2 regions of the Allobosea sp. BIWAKO-01 genome follow, and region 2 is predicted to be linked to the other one. Evidence: predicted binding sites of a transcription regulator. Region 2 holds the regulator's gene; the other holds the start of a gene.
What was found. Region 2 encodes PhoB, which activates phosphate uptake and scavenging genes when phosphate is short. Its sites were predicted from a motif close to TGTCATNNANCTGTCAT; they were not measured.
Positions count from the first base shown of each region.

Region 1 (10,142 bases), 910 kb from region 2:
TCGCCGGCCGTGGCTGCCTGCGCCTGCGCGATCGCGCCTTCGAAGGTGGTCAGGCGGTTGATCGAGGCCAGATAGGAGGCGATGGCCTGATAGCTGTTGATGAAGAACGACATCGCCGTCTGGACGCGATCGAAGGCCGAGGCGACCTGCGTCATGATGCCGAGCGTGATGATGCCCGTGAAGTAGTGCGGCGCGAGCAGCACATAGGGCACGACCACATTCGCCTGATTATAGGACAGGGTGAAGCTGGTCAGCTTCACCCTGCTCCAGACCAGTCGATAGAAGTTCGTGACGATGTCGCCGAAGCGCTGGCTCAGGTGCCGCTGCTCGGAAGCTTCGCCGCGCATCAGCGCGATCTGCTCGGAATATTCACGCAGTCGAGCCAGCGAGAAGCGGAAATTAGCCTCCCGGCGTTCCTGCTCGAATTCGAGCCCGATCAGCGGCTTGCCGATGAGATGCGTAATCCAGGTCGCCGCGATCGAGTAGATCAGCGCCATCCACAGCAGGAAGCCCGGGATGATGATCTCGGTGCCCGGGATGGTGATCGGGACCGGGATCGACCAGAGGATGATCGAGAACGAGACGAGTGTCGAAATCTGCGACAGCAGCGGCAGGGCGAAGTTGTAGGTCTGGTTGACGAAGGCGCGGGTATCTTCCGCGATACGCTGGTCAGGGTTGTCGGCAGTGCCCGCCAGCGAGATCCGGTAATGCGTGGCATTGCCGAGCCAGCTCTTGCTGTATTTTTCGGCCATCCAGCGCCGCCAGCGGATCAGCAGCGTGTAGTTGGCGAACATCTCGATCAGGTTCGAGACCACCGATATGGCGGCCCAGACGCTGAAGACGAAGATCAACTGATACCAGAATGACGGCGCGTCCTTATTCTGTATCGCGTCGTAGAAATCGCGATTGAAGAAGCTCAGGCGCAGCGAGATGCCAACCTGCGCCTGGTTCAGGACCACCAGGAAGATCAGCAGGATGACGCCGAGACGCCCGAGCTGGATCTGAAAGGTGCCGAAGGGCCAAAGCTGCGCCGTCGTGGTCGCGGTCGAGGAAAAATAGGGCGACGCCAGGCGTGAGATGCGCTGGATCACGGGGATGAACGAGATCGCATAGATCAGGATGCCGAAGACGGCGACCGTCGTGGCGAGGCTGGCAGGAGGAGCGAGCGCCGCCAAGTTGGCCGGCCAATAGCCTAGCTGTGCCAGCACCGAGCCGGCCCCGAAGACGACGTACTCCACGCCGAAAATCCCGGAGAAGATCTTCAGGAAGAAGCTGACTTCGGTCGAGCGAAAGGTCGCGAGGGCAAGCAGCACACCCACGGCGCCCATGCCGAGCATGCCGCCGCTGCCGCTCTGCTGCCACGCCACAAGCGCGATGGCGGCGAGCGCAGCGACAAAGAAACTCAAAAGACGCATCAGGTCTTCCTTACCGGGGAATTCGCGCCAGCGCCGGCGCATGTGAACTATATCTTCTAGCCGACCGCACCAGACAAAAAAGCCCGGCTCAAGGCCGGGCGTGTCGATTTCAGCGATTTGTGATGCAGCGTCAGCCGCGATCGAGCGACAGCCGGCCCGGCCCCGCGGCGAACAGCACGAGGAAGCCGCCGACGACGGAGAGGTTCTTCATGAAGAGGAGCTGCTGCATGGGCTGTGCCCAGTTCATGTGAAACAGCAGCGTCGCAGCCAGAGTGAAACCGGCAAGGGCAAACGCAGCAAGACGCGTCTTCCAGCCGAGAACGACCATCAGGCCGCCCAGAAGCTCGACCGCGATCACGAGAGGCAGCAGAATGGCGGGTACGCCAGCCGAGGCCATGTATTGTTGTGTACCAGCATAGCCGCTGATCTTGGAGTAGCCAGCGAGCACGAACATCAGGGCAAGCAGGATGCGGCCGACGAGCTTGGTGCCGTCGGCAAGGGCGGGCGAGTTCAGCATGGAGCAGACCTTCGCGAGTGAGTGCCACAGAGCGCGGCGGAATGCCGCAGCTTGCGGGAATAGGGCCTGCAACCAAAGTCGGTGCAAGAGCCGGTGCGGCCTGCGGAACCAATTCCCGACTTCGATCGGCGACTTCATTGTTGAAAACGCCTGTCGTGCTGCATTGCGGCGGCAGATCGCCGCTCAGCCTGCGGGCTTCTGCTTGCGTCGGGCTTCAAGCTCCTCCGTCACCGCGATGACGTCGAGATAGTCCTCGTGCTTCGCCGGGGCGTAGGCGGAAACCTGACCGTCGGTATAGACCTTCCAGACCTCGGGTGCCTCCGCCTTCATCGCCATCATCGCAGCGACGAAGGCATCCTTCAGTCCCTGGGGCAGGTTGGCCCGTGTCGAGAACGGGCTGGAGGGGATCAGAGGCGAGGTCCAGATCACACGTGTCGCGCCGGCCGGAATCATGTTGCGCGCGGTGAGACGCTGGACGACGCCGGAGGTCTCGTTGACCTGATAGGTCGCAACCCCGTCGAACTGTCCGCGCACCAGCGCCAGCACGGAGTTGTCGTGGCCGCCGGAGAAGACGGTGCCGCCGAAATGATTCTGCGGATCAAAGCCTTGTTTGCGCAGGAAATAGGACGGGAAGGCGAAGCCCGATGTCGAGTTCGGATCGGCGAAAGCGAAGTTCTTGCCCTTCAGGTCCGCAACCGACTTGTAGGGGCTGTCGGCACGAACGACGATGACCGAGTAATAGCCTTCCTGGCCGTTGTTATCGATGTCGCGGAACAGAGGCTGCAGCTTGTCGCCGAGGACGCGGCGGCCGAGCGAGTAGACCGCGGGCCCGAAGCGGGCGAATTCGAGCTGGTCGGCCCGCAGTGCCTCGACGAGGCCGGCATAGTCGCTGACCCGATAGAGCTTCACGGGAACGCCGAGCTTGCCAGTGAGATAGTCGATCACCGGCTGGTTGCGGGCGATCGCGCCCGCTTCATGTTCTGCCGACGAGACGCCGAAGCGGATTTCCTTGATGCTCTGGCGCCAGTCGCTCTGGGCCAGGGCGGGAAGGCCGGTGAGGGCGCCAAGGCCGGCAATCATGGTGCGACGTGTGAGCATATCTGGCCCCTGAAACAGTGAGCGTCATTTGCTCAGCGGGACGCGACGGCGCGATTACGGCGGGATGGCGGTTGCGTGACGCGTCGGGCCACTGTCGCGCGGCAAGGCAGAGCCAGGGGCTGGCAGATAAGAAAAAGGCCCGGCTTGCGCCGGGCCTCCGTCGTATTCGCGAGAAGCGATGGACTTCGATCAGAAGTCCATGCCGCCCATGCCGCCGCCGCCCGGCATGGCCGGCATGGCGTCCTTCTTCGGCAGCTCGGCGATCATCGCCTCGGTGGTGATCAGCAGGCCGGCGACCGAAGCCGCGTCCTGGATCGCCGTGCGCACGACCTTGGTCGGGTCGATGATGCCGGCCTTGACCAGATCGCCGTACTCGCCGGTCTGGGCATTGTAGCCGTAGGCGTAGTCCTTCGACTCGAGCAGCTTGCCGACCACGACAGCGCCGTCATCGCCAGCGTTGTCGACGATCTGGCGGGCCGGAGCGGTGATCGCCTTGCGGACGATCTCGACGCCGGTCTTCTGGTCGTCGTTCTGGGTCTTGATCGACTTGACGGTCTGGAGCGCGCGCAGGAGCGCCACGCCACCACCCGGCAGGATACCTTCTTCGACCGCAGCGCGGGTCGCGTTCAGGGCATCGTCGACACGGTCCTTCTTCTCCTTGACTTCGACTTCGGTCGCGCCGCCGACGCGGATCACCGCGACGCCGCCAGCGAGCTTGGCCAGACGCTCCTGGAGCTTCTCGCGATCGTAGTCAGACGAGGTCTCCTCGATCTGCGCCTTGATCTGCGCAACGCGGCCCTCGATGTCCTTCTTCTTGCCGGCGCCGTCGATGATCGTGGTGTTCTCCTTCTCGATACGCACCTTCTTGGCGCGGCCGAGCATGTTGAGCGTCACGGTCTCGAGCTTGATGCCGAGGTCTTCCGAGATCAGCTGACCGGCGGTCAGGATCGAGATGTCCTCGAGCATGGCCTTGCGGCGATCGCCGAAGCCCGGAGCCTTGACGGCCGCGACCTTCAGGCCGCCACGGAGCTTGTTGACGACGAGGGTGGCGAGAGCCTCACCTTCCACGTCCTCGGCGATGATCAGCAGCGGCTTGCCGGTCTGAACGACGGCCTCGAGGATCGGCAGCATCGCCTGGAGCGACGACAGCTTCTTCTCGAAAACGAGGATGTAGGGGTCCTCGAGCTCGGCAACCATCTTCTCGGCATTGGTGATGAAGTAGGGCGAGAGATAGCCACGATCGAACTGCATGCCTTCGACGACATCGAGCTCGGTCTCGGCGGTCTTGGCCTCCTCGACGGTGATGACACCCTCGTTGCCGACCTTCTGCATCGCGGTGGCGATCATCTTGCCGACCGACTCGTCGCCGTTGGCCGAGATGGTGCCGACCTGCGCGACTTCCGCGTTCGAGGTGACCTTCTTCGAGTTCTTCTTCAGGTCCGTGACGATGGCTTCGACCGCGAGGTCGATGCCGCGCTTCAGGTCCATCGGGTTCATGCCGGCGGCAACCGACTTCAGGCCTTCGCGCATGATCGCGGCGGCGAGCACGGTGGCCGTCGTGGTGCCGTCACCGGCGGCGTCGTTCTGCTTCGAGGCGACTTCGCGCACCAGCTGGGCGCCCATGTTCTCGAACTTGTCGGCGAGCTCGATCTCCTTGGCGACGGTGACGCCGTCCTTGGTGATGCGGGGAGCGCCGAACGACTTGTCGATCACGACGTTGCGGCCCTTGGGACCAAGCGTGACCTTGACGGCGTTGTTGAGGATTTCGACGCCGCGCAGCATCCGGTCGCGCGCGTCGGTGGAGAACTTGACGTCTTTAGCAGCCATGCGAGCTACTCCTTAATGAAAACGGGGAATGGAGGTCGCGCGGCGTTCAGCCGACGACGCCCATGATGTCGGATTCCTTCATGATCAGGAGATCCTGGCCATCGATCTTGACCTCGGTGCCCGACCACTTGCCGAAGAGGACGCGATCGCCCTTCTTCACGTCCAGGGCAACGAGCTTGCCGGCTTCGTCGCGGGCGCCAGGGCCGACGGCGACGACTTCACCCTCTTGGGGCTTTTCCTTGGCGGTTTCGGGGATGATGATGCCACCCTTGGTCTTCTCTTCGCCATCAAGGCGACGGACCACGACGCGGTCATGCAGCGGACGGAACTTCATGGTTCTGTCTTCCTCTAAGAAGGTAGAAACGGAACGCGCGGCCTGCGTGGGAACACGGCCGGCATCTGTTAGCAGTCTCGGGTGCCGAGTGCTAACGGATGCGGCGGAGATAGGCTCGCCCCCGGGATGAGTCAAGGAAGCTTCTCGGCGGAAAGTGAATCGAAATTGCGGCGTCGCAAGACAGGGCGTGGCAAGAGGGATGCTGCGCAACCCCAAGCGACGCGCTATCCTGTTGGAATGACCGAGCCCGTGCCCGATCCCCGGCTTGACGACATCGCCCGCTCCTGCGTCGCCTTGCACGTTCGAATGACTGCACGCGCCGTCACGCGCGCCTATGACGAGGCGATGCGGCCGAGCGGGCTGAAGATCACCCAGTTCGTCCTGCTCTCGGCGCTCAGCACCGGCGCCTTCCGATCCGTGACCGAACTGGCCGAGCGTTTTGCGCTGGAACGCACCTCGCTCACCCGCAACCTGCAATTGCTCGCCGCGGAGGCGCTGATCGAACCGCTGGAGTGCAAGGGCAGGGCCCTGGTCTATGCCGTGACCGACAAGGGCCGCGCGGCGATCGAGGCCGCGATCCCTTACTGGCAGGCGGCGCAGGAGCGGATCGAGGGCGGGCTCGGCCGGGAAAGATGGAACGAGACCCGCGATGGCCTGCGGGCTTTGCGGCGGGTTGCCCGCGGCGCGACCTGAACGCTGTCTCGGGTGGAAGCAGACCTTGACGATCCGCGGCGTCTCAGTAACGTGTATCTGCACGTTAATTGAGGGCTGTCCATGTCGCGAAAGATCGGCGTCGTCTCGCGCGAGGTCTTGCTGGCCGAGGACGGTGTGTCCTTCCTGCGTGGCATGATGGAGGGGCGACATCCCGGCGCGCCCTTCGCCGATGCCATGGATTTCGATCTCGCGGAGGTGGAGGAGGGGCGGGTGGTATTCGTCGGCAAGCCGTCGGCGCGCTACTTCAATCCACTTGGCACGATCCATGGCGGCTGGACCGCGACGATCCTCGATTCAGCCATGGCCTGCGCCGCTCACGCGACGCTGAAGGCAGGCGAGGGCTACACGACGCTCGAGATGAAGATCAACTATGTCCGTCCGGTGATGCCGGGAAGCGGTATCGTACGGTGCGAAGGCAAGTTGATCCATCGCGGGGGTACGGTCGCGACGACCGAAGGCAGGCTCACAGACGAGCGCGGCAAGCTGCTCGCGCATGGCACCGAAACCTGCATGATCTTTCCGGTCGGCGTTGCGGCAGGCCGCTGAAGTGGCGTCGTCAAGCGGTTCGTGACTAGGATACGCGCCGATGCCCCGGGGCTGAGTTGTCCATGCAATTCGCGGCGTTTCAGGATCTCGCGGTCGACGCAGCTTTTCAGTCATTCGCTGAGCCGCTGAGGGCGCCGCTGCTCCGGCTGCGACAGCTTATCCTCGACACAGGCGCCCGGGCGACCGGGCTCGGCGGACTCGTCGAAACCCTGAAATGGGGCGAGCCTGCCTATCTCCCTGTGAAACAGCGTGTGGGGACGACCGTAAGGGTCGCTGCGCTGAAGGGATTGAGCAGTCACTACGCGATGTATGTCCATTGCCAGACGACACTGGTCGAGACCTTCGCGCGCCACTACCCCGACACCTTTCGCTTCGAAGGCAGCCGCGCCCTCGTCTTCCACCAGGATGAAGACATCCCTGTCGGGCCGCTTGAACACTGCATCGGGCTCGCGCTGACCTATTACCGCTGGCGCTAGGGCATCGGACCGAAAAGTGGAATCCGGTTTTCGAAAAAATCCGATGATCAAACAAAGAGATAGATCGCCGGTCCTGCGTCCGAACGGACGCACGGCGATCTAGGGCCGGGCACGGTACGCGCTGGGACACGATCCCATCACCTGGAGGAAGCGGCGGTTGAAGGTCGAGAGATCGCCGAAGCCTGCATCGAAGGCGATGTTCGCGATTGTCAGGTTGGACCGGCTAAGCATCGTCGCGGCGCGGTGCATCCGTGTCCGCAACAGGAACTGATGCGGCGTCATGCCGATGAGCGTCCGGAAGGTTCGCAGAAAATGATAGCGGCTCATCGCCGCCTCGCGGGCGAGACCGGCGAGCGTCAACGGCTGCTCGCTTTGAGCTTCTATCAGCCGCAATGCTCTGGTGACCCGGCGCGCGTCCTGGGCGCTGGGGGCGACTGCCGCCGGGGGCTCGCCATTCTGCAGGGCTGCGACAGCCCCAGCAAGCCGAACCGCGATCTCCTCGAGCTGGTTTGCATCGCAGCGCGCAGCCTCCGCTACTGCCGCGAGCCGGGACGATGCCAGCGACGGTGGCAGGCAGGCCCGCGCAAATTCGAACCGCTTGGCTGCCGGCACGCCGGCTACGATGTCTTCCAGGTGTTCGGGCTCGAACTGGAAGGCGAGGCAGCGATCGCCAATCGCGTGTTCATGACCGCATTCGAAGCACGTGCCTCGGTTGCCGAGCAGGATTGCGCCCGGCGCGAGCAGGGCGGTTCCGAGCGAAGAGCGATACTGAAAGCTGCCCGCCGTGACGACGGCGATGCAGCAATGCTCATGCCGTTCCTCGAAGGCAGGATCGGACGGGCCCGCCGTGCAGACGATGTCACGCACACGCCAGCCCGGGCCGGATGCCAGAAGTTGCGACGTCGCTGTCATCTCGATTCAGCAATTTTTCCCAAGCGCCAGGCAGTGAGAGCGACTTAACTCGCGGCATTCTGCACAGCACTGGAGCCTGAACATGGCAGTGGCCATCACCACTTTGAAGGAGGTCCTCCATGCCGACGGGCCCGCGCCCGATCGGGTCGAGCAGATGGGTCTCTACAGCTGGCTCATCGGGGCATGGGCGATGGATGCCGTGATGCATGCCGATGATGGCACTCGGCATGAAGGCAAGGGTGAGATCTGTTTCGGCTGGGTTCTGGGAGGACGTGCGATCCAGGATGTCTGGGTCCTGCCCGGCTTCTTCCACGGCACGACGCTGAGGGTCTACGACCCCGCGCTCGACTCCTGGCATATCCTCTGGAGCGACCCGCTCAAGCAGTATTACACGCGTCAGCTCGGTCGGGCAGAGGGGCCAGATATCGTCCAGCACGGCAAACTGGAGGACGGCACCGCGATCCGCTGGCGCTTTACCGAGATCACACCGAACGCGTTCCGCTGGCTCGGAGACCTTTCATCCGATGATGGAAAGACCTGGCGCCTCCAGGCCGATTTCCGCGCCCGGCGCCTCACTGCCTGAAACCACCCCATAGGAGGACCTCCATGTTCGACCATGTTTCGATTGGCGTTCGCGAGATCGCCCGCACCAAGCGCTTCTACGATGCATCGCTTGGAGCGCTCGGCTATCGCTGCCTGAGCCAGGACGACAGCTCGCTAGGCTATGGCGGAGATGCGGTCGCCTTCTGGATCGGAGCAGCCAAGGCCCCGGTCCCGCCGGATCCGGGTTCGAACCTCCACTTCTGCTTCGCGGCCCCCAGCCGGGCGAGCGTCGACGCCTTTCATGCCGCTGCGATCAGCGCGGGCGGCACGGACAATGGCGCGCCGGGGCTGCGGGCGGATTACGGGCCGAACTACTACACGGCCTTTGCGGTCGACCCGGACGGATACCGGATCGAGGCTTATTGCGGCCGCCCGGAAGGCTGAAGGACCACGGCAAACGCAACGGCGGCGCCTGCTTCAGTGCATCGTGGGGAGATTGTGCGCAGCCCATTCGCTGCGGGGAACCGCATCGCCAACCAGGAACTCGAAACCGGCGACCTTGGTGCGATCGGGCGTGGTCTCGCATCTGAATTTGAGCCTGTACCATCGCTGCTTGCTGCGGAAGGCGGCGCCGTCGGCCTGCAGCATTCCTGCCGAGAATCTGATGTCCGCCATGGCGTAGGCGACAACCCTGTCTGGCTGGAACTCGGCTTTCCATGCCTGGATCTGGCTCATTGCTTCGAGGTTGCATAATTGCTCGATGCGCTCTGAGGGCTCCAACTGGGTCAGGGCTTCCCGCGCCTGCCGGCTGCGCGGTTCGGCCAGAACCTTGCCGGAAAGCGTTCGTCTTGCCCGGATCATGACGGGCGCCGCGGCGACAGGAGCGGGATTGGGGCGGGGCTGCGGAGGAGATTGCGGCGCTGCGGCAGTGATCTCTGCCGGTGCAGGCTTCGGAGCCTCGGGAACGGGCTCCTTCTGCCTTGGTTCGGCCACGGCTTCGACCTGTTGCGGCGTGACCAACTCGACCTCGATGCTGTCTTCCGGCACCGGTTTCAACGGCTCGATACTGGGTAGCCAGATCAAAGCCCCCAAAAGACCGACATGCAGACCGAGCGAGCCGATGGCGCCACGGGCTTGCGATCCGTGACGCGGATGTCGGGAGGATCTCATGGATCACAGCGCTGCCGCGATGAAGAACGCACTCACCGGTGGGCCCCTCCGCGTGCTGTTCGGACGGCAGCAGAAGTCGCAATCAATCGGGCGCTTTTGCGGCAGCCGCTCGATCGTCCGACCGGATGTCGTATCGGATCCGGCCCGACACTGGCCTTCCCGAAAGCCGAAATCCGGCCTTCGGGCCGAGACTTCAGCGTCTGCTGACCGCCACGGCGCCGGCGACGATCAAGACGGCGCCCGCATAGGTGGTCCAGAGCGGAACTTCGCCGAAGAAGGCAAACCCGAGCAGGCTCGCCCAGACAAGCGCCGTGTATTCGATTGGCGCGAGCCGCGACGCTGCTGCGCGGGCAAAGGCGGAGGTCAGCATGAGATGGCCGGCGACGCCGAGCAGGCCGGCGCTGAGATAGGCCAGCAGGTCTCTGCCGGTCATGGGTACGAAGGCGAGCCAGGCGGGAATGGCGAGGCAAAGCGCCGGCCCGCAATTCTGGAAGGCGACGATGACGGCCGGATGTTCCTTCACGGCGATCCGTCGCAGCAGGATCAGATTGAAGGCATAGGACACTGCCGAGAACAGGGCTGCGGCGACG
Region 1 covers NZ_BCQA01000001.1:758,102-768,243, reverse strand. Annotated here, with positions in the region: gene BIWAKO_RS03515 (ABC transporter ATP-binding protein/permease) at 1-1,415, opposite strand, end outside; gene BIWAKO_RS03510 (DoxX family protein) at 1,546-1,932, opposite strand; gene phnD (phosphate/phosphite/phosphonate ABC transporter substrate-binding protein) at 2,116-3,030, opposite strand; gene groL (chaperonin GroEL) at 3,220-4,857, opposite strand; gene groES (co-chaperone GroES) at 4,904-5,191, opposite strand; gene BIWAKO_RS03490 (MarR family winged helix-turn-helix transcriptional regulator) at 5,498-5,884, shown strand; gene BIWAKO_RS03485 (PaaI family thioesterase) at 5,966-6,451, shown strand; gene BIWAKO_RS03480 (DUF1801 domain-containing protein) at 6,514-6,927, shown strand; gene BIWAKO_RS03475 (helix-turn-helix transcriptional regulator) at 7,027-7,839, opposite strand; gene BIWAKO_RS03470 (hypothetical protein) at 7,922-8,422, shown strand; gene BIWAKO_RS03465 (VOC family protein) at 8,446-8,826, shown strand; gene BIWAKO_RS36560 (DUF930 domain-containing protein) at 8,860-9,552, opposite strand; gene BIWAKO_RS03455 (DMT family transporter) at 9,746-10,142, opposite strand, start outside.
Region 1: a site for PhoB is predicted at 3,095-3,111, ahead of phnD (phosphate/phosphite/phosphonate ABC transporter substrate-binding protein). Genes of this name have one in related genera too.

Region 2 (10,142 bases):
AAGCCGAACTCATGGCCCATGAGGCGAGCTGCCTGCTGGTTTCGCATGACCGCAGCTTCGTCAGGGCGGTCGGCAATCGCTTCTGGCTGATCGAGAATCGCAAATTGGTCGAGATCGAGGGGCCGGAGGCATTTTTCGCTGCGGCTCAAGCCGGAGAAACCTGAAATTGGCCAAGAGCTTGCGCTGAGGCGGACAGATGTCGTCGGGCCGTCGCAATGCCGGCCCGACGCGACCTGCATCAGCCTCATGGTGCGCATTCGCCGCGTCGTCGCGTCTTGTGGATCGCGGCCGAGGCGCTATCTGTCGGGGCCAGGGCGCTGCGGTGCCCTCCCGTCCGCAATCGACGCGAGCACATTCCCACCTCGCGCAATTGACCATGAGAGAGCATGTCGTACGGCCCGCACGAGCCCGGAATGCCGCTGCGCAAACGCAGTCGCTGGCGCTGGCTCGGCCCACTTGCCAGCACGGTCATCTTCGTCGCTTCGCTGGCCGTCCTCTGGCTGATCATCCGCGAGATGGAGCCGGGCCAGGTAGTCGGTGCCTTCGCCGATGCCAGCCGCCGCCAGATCGGGCTGGCGCTCGGCTTCACCGCGCTGAGCTATCTGCTGCTGACCGGCTATGATGCGCTGGCGCTGAGAAGGCTGGGGATGTCGATCCCCTACCGAACGACCGCACTCGCCTCCTTCACCAGCTATTCCGTGTCCTTCACGCTCGGATTCCCGATCGTGACGGGCGGCACCGTTCGTTACTGGATCTACTCGGCCAAGGGGGTGCGCGCCTCCGAGGTCGCTCGACTGACGATTATCGCCGGCCTGACCTTCTGGCTCGGCCTCGGCGCGATCCTCAGCGCCTGCCTGTTCTATGCCACCGATTCTGTCGCGATGCTCGCGCGCACCTCGCCCTGGGTCGTGCTGGTCGTCGGCGGCGCCACGGGGCTCGCCATCCTCGGCTATCTCGTCTGGGTCGCGACCGACGAACGCACTTTCCGGGTCCGCGGCTGGAACCTGCCGCTGCCGGGGCTCGGCATCACGCTAGGCCAGATGACGCTTGGCGCCTGCGAGGTCTGCGCCGCCGCCGCCGTGCTCTTCGTGCTTCTGCCCGGCGGCTATGGGCTGGAATATCCGGCCTTCCTGGCGGCCTATGTCTTCGCCTGCCTGATCGGCATCGCTGCCCATACGCCCGGCGGGCTGGGAGTCTTTGAGGCGACGATGCTCGTCGCGCTCAACCGGCTGCCCTATGGCCATGTGCTTGGAGCCTTGCTGCTCTTCCGCATCATCTACTACCTGCTGCCCTTCATCCTGGCGCTGGTGATGCTGGCGCTGCACGAAATGATCCGCCGCATCAAGCGCCACGACATCTAGGGCGCGGTCCCTTGGCCGGGCGCCTTCAGATCATCGGACCGGTTCTCGTATCCGGTTCGATGATCTGACCTCCTGTGATTGCATCGGCTTTCCGGAAAGCCGCAATCCACTTTCCAGAGCGATGGTTTAGCGGCTGTTGCGGGCTACGTAGGCGACCTGACGGCGGCTCCGCTTGTGCCCATACCAGGAGGCCTCACGCGCTCCGACATCGACATGGACGAGACCGTTCGGGTAGGAGCCGACGCCGCCGGTGCTCGCGAGGGCCTTGGCAGCCGCTACCGCGCTCCGCGTCGAAGCAGCCACGGGCCTGAAATCGATCGCCCGTCCGCTATAGTGCTGCGAGTTCCGGGCATGGCGACCGCCGCAGGTCGAAGTGATCTTGATCGGGCCGATCTTGGCGACCAACTCGCTGATCATCGCCAGGGTTTCCGGTTTGAGGCAGCCCAACCCCTTCACTTGCGGTTGGAAGGAAACCTTGCCGGTGGGGACATTGGCTTGGGCGGTCGCAGGAAGGCATACTGCAACGCATGCAGCCAAGATAAAATGACGCATAAATACTCAACAAGACTAGGGGGAAATGGAAGGCTCAAGCCACCAGATTCTTGGTCTGGATGAGCAGTTCCATGTCCGAATAATGTCTGTAGAAGGCCAAAAGATGGCTGGCTTGATCGATGGTCATCATCCCGTCAGCTGAGCATCATTATCTGTAGCCTTTCCAAGGCCGATTGTGCCCCAATCAAGAGGCCATAATTGGCTGAAGATACATTCTTTATCTGAGCGAGAGCGGTCGGTCACAATCCCGGATCACGGTCGAAACAGCCTCTGCCTCCGCGGCGCCCAGCGCGTCGCGAAGTGACCACCTGCGCGTGCCTTCACTCCTGCTGAGATCCTCGATGGCGCGGATTTCGCGGACACTGTCGCCGCATGCTGTGGGGGCCTCGCAAGTGCGGGGCATCTCGCCCGGGGCGATTGGCAGAGAGCGTGCCACCCCCTATGAGGGCGCCAGCTTCCTCCTGATAGGCATGTTCACATGGTCGATGTCGTCGATCCTCACGCGCCGGCTACTGCAGCGCTGATCGAGGCGCTGGGCGCCGCCGTGGTGCTGCTCGATGCGCAAGGGGTGGCGCAGGCGCTGAGCCCGGCGATGCGCGCGCTCATTCCAGCGCTCGAACGCGGCCAGTCGCTCACGCTCGTCCTGCGCGACCCCGACCTGATCGACGCGATCGAGCAGGTTTCGCGCCGTGGGGGGCGCCGGGTCATCGAGCTGGTTGAGCGCGTGCCGGTCGAGCGCACCTTCCGCATCCACATCGCAGCTTTGACCGGGGGCGTCTGGCGTAATCCCGTGGCGCTGACCTTCGAGGATCTGAGTGAGCTGCGCGTCACGGAACGCATGCGCGTCGATTTCGTGGCGAATGCCAGCCACGAACTGCGCACGCCGCTCGCCTCGCTTCTCGGCTTCGTCGAGACGCTGCAGGGACCGGCGCGCAACGATACCGGCGCGCGCGACCGCTTTCTCGCCATCATGCGCGAGCAGGGTCTGCGCATGGCGCGGTTGGTCGACGATCTGCTTTCGCTCTCGCGCATCGAGTTGCGCGCCCATCTCGCGCCGGACACCCCCGTCGATCTCTCCGCGATTTCGCGGGAGATCGTCGACTCGCTCACCTTGATGGCACGCGAGCGCAAGGTGGCGTTGAAGCTCGAGACGCCACCCCAGCCGGTCCAGGTCGCGGGGGACCGCGACGAGTTGCTGCGGCTGATGGAGAATCTCGTCGAGAACGCCATCAAATATGGCCGCGAGGGCGGCGCCGTTGCAATCAATGTGGTCGAGAGCGCGAGCGAAGCCAGCGTCAGCGTTCGTGACGACGGGCCAGGCATCCCGCCCGAGCATCTGCCCCGCCTCACCGAACGCTTCTATCGTGTCGACACGGCGGCGAGCCGCGAGGCCGGTGGCACGGGCCTTGGCCTCGCCATCGTCAAGCACATCGTGCTACGCCATCGCGGCCGTCTCACCATCGAGAGCGAGTACGGCAAGGGTGCCCTCTTCAAGGCGATCCTGCCGCGCCTCGGCGCGATGATGCGGAACCCGTCCTGACCAATGTGACGGCGAACGTGACGGTCTGTCATCTGTCTGTCATATGGAAGGTGTTCTAGCGGGGCTGCTAAAGACTGCGACCCAGACGAGGACTCCTCTAATGCGCAAAATTCTCATTCTCGCGGCTGCGACGATCGGCCTGGCCGGCGTTGCCCAGGCCGCCGACATCACCGGCGCGGGCGCGACCTTCCCTTTCCCGATCTACTCGAAATGGGCTGAAGCTTATAAGAAGGAGACCAATATCGGTCTCAACTATCAGTCGATCGGCTCAGGCGGCGGTATCCGGCAGATCAAGGCCAAGACGGTTGCGTTCGGCGCGACCGATGCCCCGCTCAAGGGCGAGGACCTGACCAAGGACGGCCTGCTCCAGTTCCCGACCGTCATGGGTGGCGTCGTTCCGGCCGTCAACATTGCCGGCGTCGAGCCGGGCAAGCTGAAGCTCACCGGCGCGATCATCGCCGACATCTATCAGGGCACCATCAAGAAGTGGAACGATCCCAAGATCGTCGCCATCAATGCTGGCCTGACCTTACCTGACGCCAACATCAACCCGGTCTATCGTTCGGACGGCTCGGGCACGACGTTCGTCTTCACCGATTATCTCTCGCGCGTTTCGCCGGATTGGAAGTCGAAGATCGGCACCAACACGGCGGTGCAGTGGCCTGTCGGCATCGGCGGCAAGGGCAATGAGGGCGTCTCGGCTTCCGTCAAGCAGGTCGCAAACTCGATCGGTTATGTCGAATACGCCTATGCCAAGCAGAACAAGCTGGCCCATGCTCTGGTCGAGAACGCCGAAGGCCAGTTCCCGGCTCCGGACGACAAGTCCTTCCAGGCCGCTGCCGCCAATGCGAACTGGAACGAGGCTCCGGGCTTCGGCATCTCGCTGAACAATCAGAAGGGCGCTCAGGCCTGGCCGATCACCTCCGCCACGTTCCTGCTCGTGCACGCCAAGCCGGAGAAGCCGGAAGAGGTGCAGTCCGCGCTGAAATTCGTCGACTGGGCCTACAAGAACGGCGACAAGCTGGCGCTCGATCTCGACTACGTGCCGCTCCCGGCCAACGTCAAGGATCAGGTCCGGGCTACCTGGAAGGGCGTCACCGACCCGGCCGGCAAGCCGATCTTCTGATCCATTCTATGGCGCGAGGCGGGTTGTTCCCGCCTCGCGTTCGACTTTGTGAGACCCGTTTCCTCGTGCTTCTTATGCGACCGGAGTAACCACGGATGGCTGCCGTGACAGACCAGATGGCCGCGCCCGGCGCGCCTGCCATTCGCCGCACTCCAAAGGGCACCTTCGACATTGTCTTCCGCAATGCCAGCCGGGCCGCCGCGCTCTTCGTGCTGGTGCTGCTTGCGGGCATCATCGCCTCGATGATCATCGGCGGCTGGCCCGCCTTCCGCGAATTCGGCCTCGGTTTCATCACGTCCAGCGTCTGGGACACCCAGAACGAGCAGTACGGCGCCTGGCCCGCCATCGTCGGCACCTTGTCGACCGCGCTGATCGCGCTGGTCCTGGGCGTGCCGCTTTCGCTCGGCATTGCCGTCTACCTCACCCAGCTCGCGCCGCCCTGGTTCAAGCGTCCGGTCTCGACGACGATCGAGCTGCTCGCCGCCGTGCCCTCGATCATTTACGGCATGTGGGGCCTCTTCGTCTTCGTGCCGCTCTTTGCGGCCTATGTGCAGATCCCGGTCTCGAACATCGTCGAAGGCATTCCGCTGGTCGGCACCGTGCTATATTCGCGCTCGCCCTCGGGTCTCGGCATCCTGACGGCCGGCATCATCCTCGCCTTCATGATCATCCCCTTCATCGCTTCGATCACCCGCGACATGCTGGAGCAGATCCCGTCCGTGCTGCGTGAGAGCGCCTATGGCATTGGCGCCACGACCTGGGAGGTCGTGCGCCATGTGCTGGTGCCGCAGGCCGGCGTCTCGATCATCGGCGCCATCATGCTCGGTCTTGGCCGCGCGCTTGGCGAGACCATGGCGGTGACCTTCGTTGTCGGCAATGCCAACCGGCTTTCCGCCTCGATCATGGATCCCGGCTCGACCATTGCCTCGCGCATCGCCAACGAATTCAACGAGGCGATGGGCCTGCAGCTCAACGCGCTGATCGCGCTCGGCTGCATCCTCTTCTTCGTCACCTTCGTCGTCCTCGTGATCGCGCGCATCCTTGTCGCGCGCGTCAAGTCCTTCTGAGCGGAGCCTGGCCATGAACAGCGCCGTCACCCCGCCCGCAACGACGCCTCATCAGGTCTGGGGCCGCGTCCGTCCTGCGCGCCGCACCGCGGACCGGGCGATGAAGATCATCGCCACCAGCTTCACTCTTCTCGCCATCTTCGTGCTGTTCTGGATTCTCGGCATGCTGCTCGTGAAGGGAATCGGCGGGCTCTCCGTCGCGACCTTCACCCAGGTCACGCCCGGTCCCGGCAGCGAGGGGGGCGGCCTTGCCAACGCCATTGTCGGCTCGATCGTGCTGACCTTCCTCGGCATCGCCGTGGCGACCCCGGTGGGCGTGCTCGCCGGCACCTATCTTGCCGAGTATGGCAAGGGCTCGAAGCTCGCGGACCTGATCCGTTTCATCAACGACATCCTGCTCTCGGCACCGTCGATCCTGATCGGCCTCTTCGTCTACGTCGTCCTGGTCGAGCCGTTCCGCGGCTATTCCGGCTGGGCCGGCGGCGTGGCGCTGGGCATCATCGCGATCCCGGTGATCGTGCGCACCACCGAGGACATGCTGCGCCTCGTGCCGAGCTCGTTGCGCGAAGCCGGTGCTGCGCTCGGCGCCCCGCCTTCGGTCGTCATCACCAGCGTGACCTGGCGGGCGGCGAAATCCGGCATGGTCACCGGCATCCTGCTGGCCCTGGCGCGCATCGCCGGCGAGACGGCGCCGCTGATCTTCACCGCCCTGAACAACAATTTCTGGTTCTCGCCCAGCCTCGTCGGCGGCGTCTCCAACCTGCCGGTGACGATCTACCAGTTCGCCTCCGCCCCCTATGAGAACTGGCAGCAGCTCGCCTGGGCCGGTTCGCTGATCATCACCGTCTCGATCCTGTGCCTCTCGCTTATCGCCCGCCGCATCGTGCGGGGCGGCAAATGAACGGCCTTAAACCCTCGTCGCGTTCGATCTGAAGGAACAAGTCGATGCTTTCGACGCTGGAACTGAGCCCGCAAGCGCTTGATGCCGAGGCCCCCGTCCGGATCGCGGTCAAGAACCTCGATTTCTACTACGGTGAGCACAAGGCGCTGAAGAACATCAATCTCGACTTCCGGGACCGCCATGTCACGGCCCTGATCGGACCGTCGGGCTGCGGCAAGTCGACCCTGCTGCGCATCTTCAACCGGATCTACTCGCTTTATCCCGAGCAGCGCGCCACCGGCGAGATCCTGCTCGACGGCCGCAACGTCATCAGCAACGATATCGATGTGAACGAGCTGCGCTCGCGCGTCGGCATGGTGTTCCAGAAGCCAACGCCCTTCCCGATGTCGATCTACGACAATGTCGCATTCGGCATCCGCCTCTACGAGAAGCCGCCGAAATCCGAGCTCGATGATCGCGTCGAAGGGGCTCTGCGCCGCTCCGCGCTCTGGGACGAGGTCAAGGACAAGCTGAAGACCTCCGGCATGGGCCTGTCCGGCGGCCAGCAGCAGCGCCTCTGCATTGCGCGCACCATTGCCCAGAAGCCGGAAGTCATCCTGTTCGATGAGCCGACCTCGGCACTCGATCCGATCTCGACCGGCAAGATCGAGGACCTGCTCGAGCAGCTCAAGACCGACTTCACCATCGTCATCGTCACCCACAACATGCAGCAGGCGGCGCGCATCTCGCAGTACACCGCCTTCATGTATCTCGGCGAGGTGATCGAATTCGACGCCACCAACACCATCTTCATGAACCCGCACAAGAAGCAGACGCAGGATTACGTCACCGGCCGCTTCGGCTGAACCGGCGCCCAGCCTTCCAACTGCTTTGCCGACAAAGGATACGCCGCGATGACTGATCACATCGTCCGCTCTTATGATGCCGATCTCGAGGGGATCCGCCGCAGCCTGGCCGAGATGGGGGGCATGTCGGAGCGCATGCTCGGCGATTCGACGGTCGCCCTGGTGCGCCGGGATACCGGGCTGGCACAGAAGGTCATCAGCGCCGACCAGCGCCTCGACAATCTGCAGCGCGAGGTCGAGGAGAAGGCGGTGCTCACCATCGCCCGGCGCCAGCCGCTCGCCAACGATCTGCGCGAGCTGATCTCGGCCATCCGCATCGCCGCCGATATCGAGCGCGTCGGCGATCTCGCCAAGAACATCGCCAAGCGCGCAGTCGCCATCTCCGGCCAGTTCCAGCCGCCGTCGCGCGCGGTCGTCGGCCTCGAGCATATGAGCCGCCTGGTTCAGGCCCAGCTCAAGGACGTGCTCGACGCTTACGCCGTCAGCAACGAGCAGAAGGCCATGGAGGTCTGGCGCCGCGACGACGAGATCGACGCGCTCTATACCTCGCTCTTCCGCGAGCTGCTTACCTATATGATGGAAGACCCGCGCAACATCACCTTCTGCACGCATCTCCTGTTCTGCGCCAAGAATGTCGAGCGCATCGGCGACCACACCACCAACATCGCCGAGACGATCCACTATCTCGTTACGGGCGAAGCCTTGGACGCAGCCCGTCCGAAGCTCGACACGACCAATATCCTTCTGGACGCCGCCACCGGTGAGTGACCGGCGCCCGACACCTTTGGGACCGAGTGAGACATGCCTGCACGCATCCTGATCGTTGAGGACGAAGAGCCGCTGACCCTGCTGCTGCGCTACAATCTCGAGGCCGAAGGCTTCGAGGTCGATAGCGTCGCGCGGGGCGACGATGCCGAGCTGCATCTGCGCGATCATACGCCGGACCTCGTGCTGCTCGACTGGATGCTGCCGGGTCTTTCCGGCATCGAGCTCTGCCGGCGGCTGCGGACTCGTCGCGATACCGAGCGGGTGCCGATCATCATGCTCACCGCCCGCGGCGAGGAGACCGAGCGTGTGCGCGGCCTCGCCACCGGGGCCGACGACTATGTCGTCAAGCCGTTCTCGCTGCCCGAGCTGATCGCTCGCATCCAGGCGCTGCTGCGCCGCGCCAAGCCGGGTCATGTCGCCGGCCTGCTGGCTGCCGGCGATCTCGAGCTCGACCGCACCACCCGCCGTGTCCGCCGCTCAGGGAGCGAGCTGCATCTCGGCCCGACCGAGTTCCGCCTGCTCGAGTTCCTGATGCAGGCGCCGGGGCGGGTCTATTCCCGGGCCCAGCTGCTCGACGCGGTCTGGGGCCGCGACGTCTATATCGACGAACGCACCGTCGACGTCCATGTTGGCCGGCTGCGCAAGGCGATCACCCCTGACAACGCCAAGGATCCGCTGCGGACCGTTCGCGGTGCCGGCTACGCCTTCGACGAGACCTTTGCGCGGAGCTGAGACTTGGATCATCGGGTCGGATATCGAATCCGGTCCGATGATCTGATTTTCTATGGCTGCATAGGCTTTCCAGAAAACCGCAATCCACTTTTCGGGCCGATGCCCTAGCGCGGCCCTGCGATGATGATCGCGGCGCCGGCGAGGCAGATCAGCCCGCCGGCAATGTCCCAGCGGTCGGGGCGAAAGCCTTCCACGGCCCAGAGCCAGACGAGCGAACTGACGATGTAAACGCCGCCATAGGCGGCATAGGCCCGTCCGGCGGCTTCGCTCTCCGCCAGGGTCAATAACCAGGCGAACAGGGCGAGCGACACCAGTCCGGGCACGAGCCACCAGACCGGCTTGCCGAGCCGGAGCCAGCCCCAGAACGCGAAACAGCCGGCGATTTCGAGAATGGCTGCGCCGAGATAGGCGGCGATGGTCGGCATGGTTCGTCCCTGTCGGTCGCCCTTGAGGGCGGATCACCCTTGACCGCAGGGCGCGCTGACGGCAAGCCAGACCGATGCCAGCACACCACATTGCCATCATCGGAGCAGGACCCTCCGGGCTGATCGCGGCAGAGCGCCTCGCGGCAGCCGGGGACACCGTCACGATCTACGATCGCATGCCCTCGCCGGCCCGCAAATTCCTGCTGGCCGGGCGCGGCGGATTGAACCTTACCCATTCCGAGCCGCTCGACCGCTTCCTGCCCCGCTATCGCGATGCGCAAGCCTGGCTGGAGCCAGCCATTCGCGCCTTCCCGCCACGAGCCCTGCGCGACTGGGCCGATGCGCTCGGGCAGGATACGTTTGTCGGCAGCAGCGGGCGCGTCTTCCCGCGCGCCATGAAGGCCTCGCCCTTGCTGCGGGCATGGCTGCGCCGGCTCGAAGGACTCGGTGTCAGCTTCGCGCCTGGTCATCGCTGGACCGGCTGGAGCGAGGCGGGTGCTCTGACGTTCCGGAGCCGCGATGGTGCCGATGTCGAGGCGCAGCCGGACGCGACGCTGCTCGCGCTCGGCGGCGCGAGCTGGCCACGGCTGGGTTCGGATGGTGGCTGGGCACCCTTGCTGGCGGCGCGCGGGGTTGCGATTGCGCCGCTGCGCCCGGCCAATGGCGGCTTCACGGTCGATTGGTCCCAGACCATGCGAGAGCGTTTTGCTGGAGTACCGTTGAAGCGCATCGTCCTGAGCTTCGGCGGCCAATCCGTGCCCGGCGAGGCGATGATCGATGCGTCGGGTCTGGAAGGCGGCGCGGTCTATGCACTTTCTGCCCCGA
Region 2 covers NZ_BCQA01000001.1:1,664,406-1,674,547, reverse strand. Annotated here, with positions in the region: gene BIWAKO_RS07720 (ABC-F family ATP-binding cassette domain-containing protein) at 1-164, shown strand, start outside; gene BIWAKO_RS07715 (lysylphosphatidylglycerol synthase domain-containing protein) at 414-1,361, shown strand; gene BIWAKO_RS07710 (peptidoglycan L,D-endopeptidase MepK) at 1,488-1,778, opposite strand; gene BIWAKO_RS07705 (ATP-binding protein) at 2,392-3,453, shown strand; gene pstS (phosphate ABC transporter substrate-binding protein PstS) at 3,554-4,579, shown strand; gene pstC (phosphate ABC transporter permease subunit PstC) at 4,675-5,646, shown strand; gene pstA (phosphate ABC transporter permease PstA) at 5,660-6,547, shown strand; gene pstB (phosphate ABC transporter ATP-binding protein PstB) at 6,592-7,392, shown strand; gene phoU (phosphate signaling complex protein PhoU) at 7,441-8,160, shown strand; gene phoB (phosphate regulon transcriptional regulator PhoB) at 8,194-8,892, shown strand; gene BIWAKO_RS07670 (YnfA family protein) at 8,997-9,317, opposite strand; gene BIWAKO_RS07665 (TIGR03862 family flavoprotein) at 9,392-10,142, shown strand, end outside.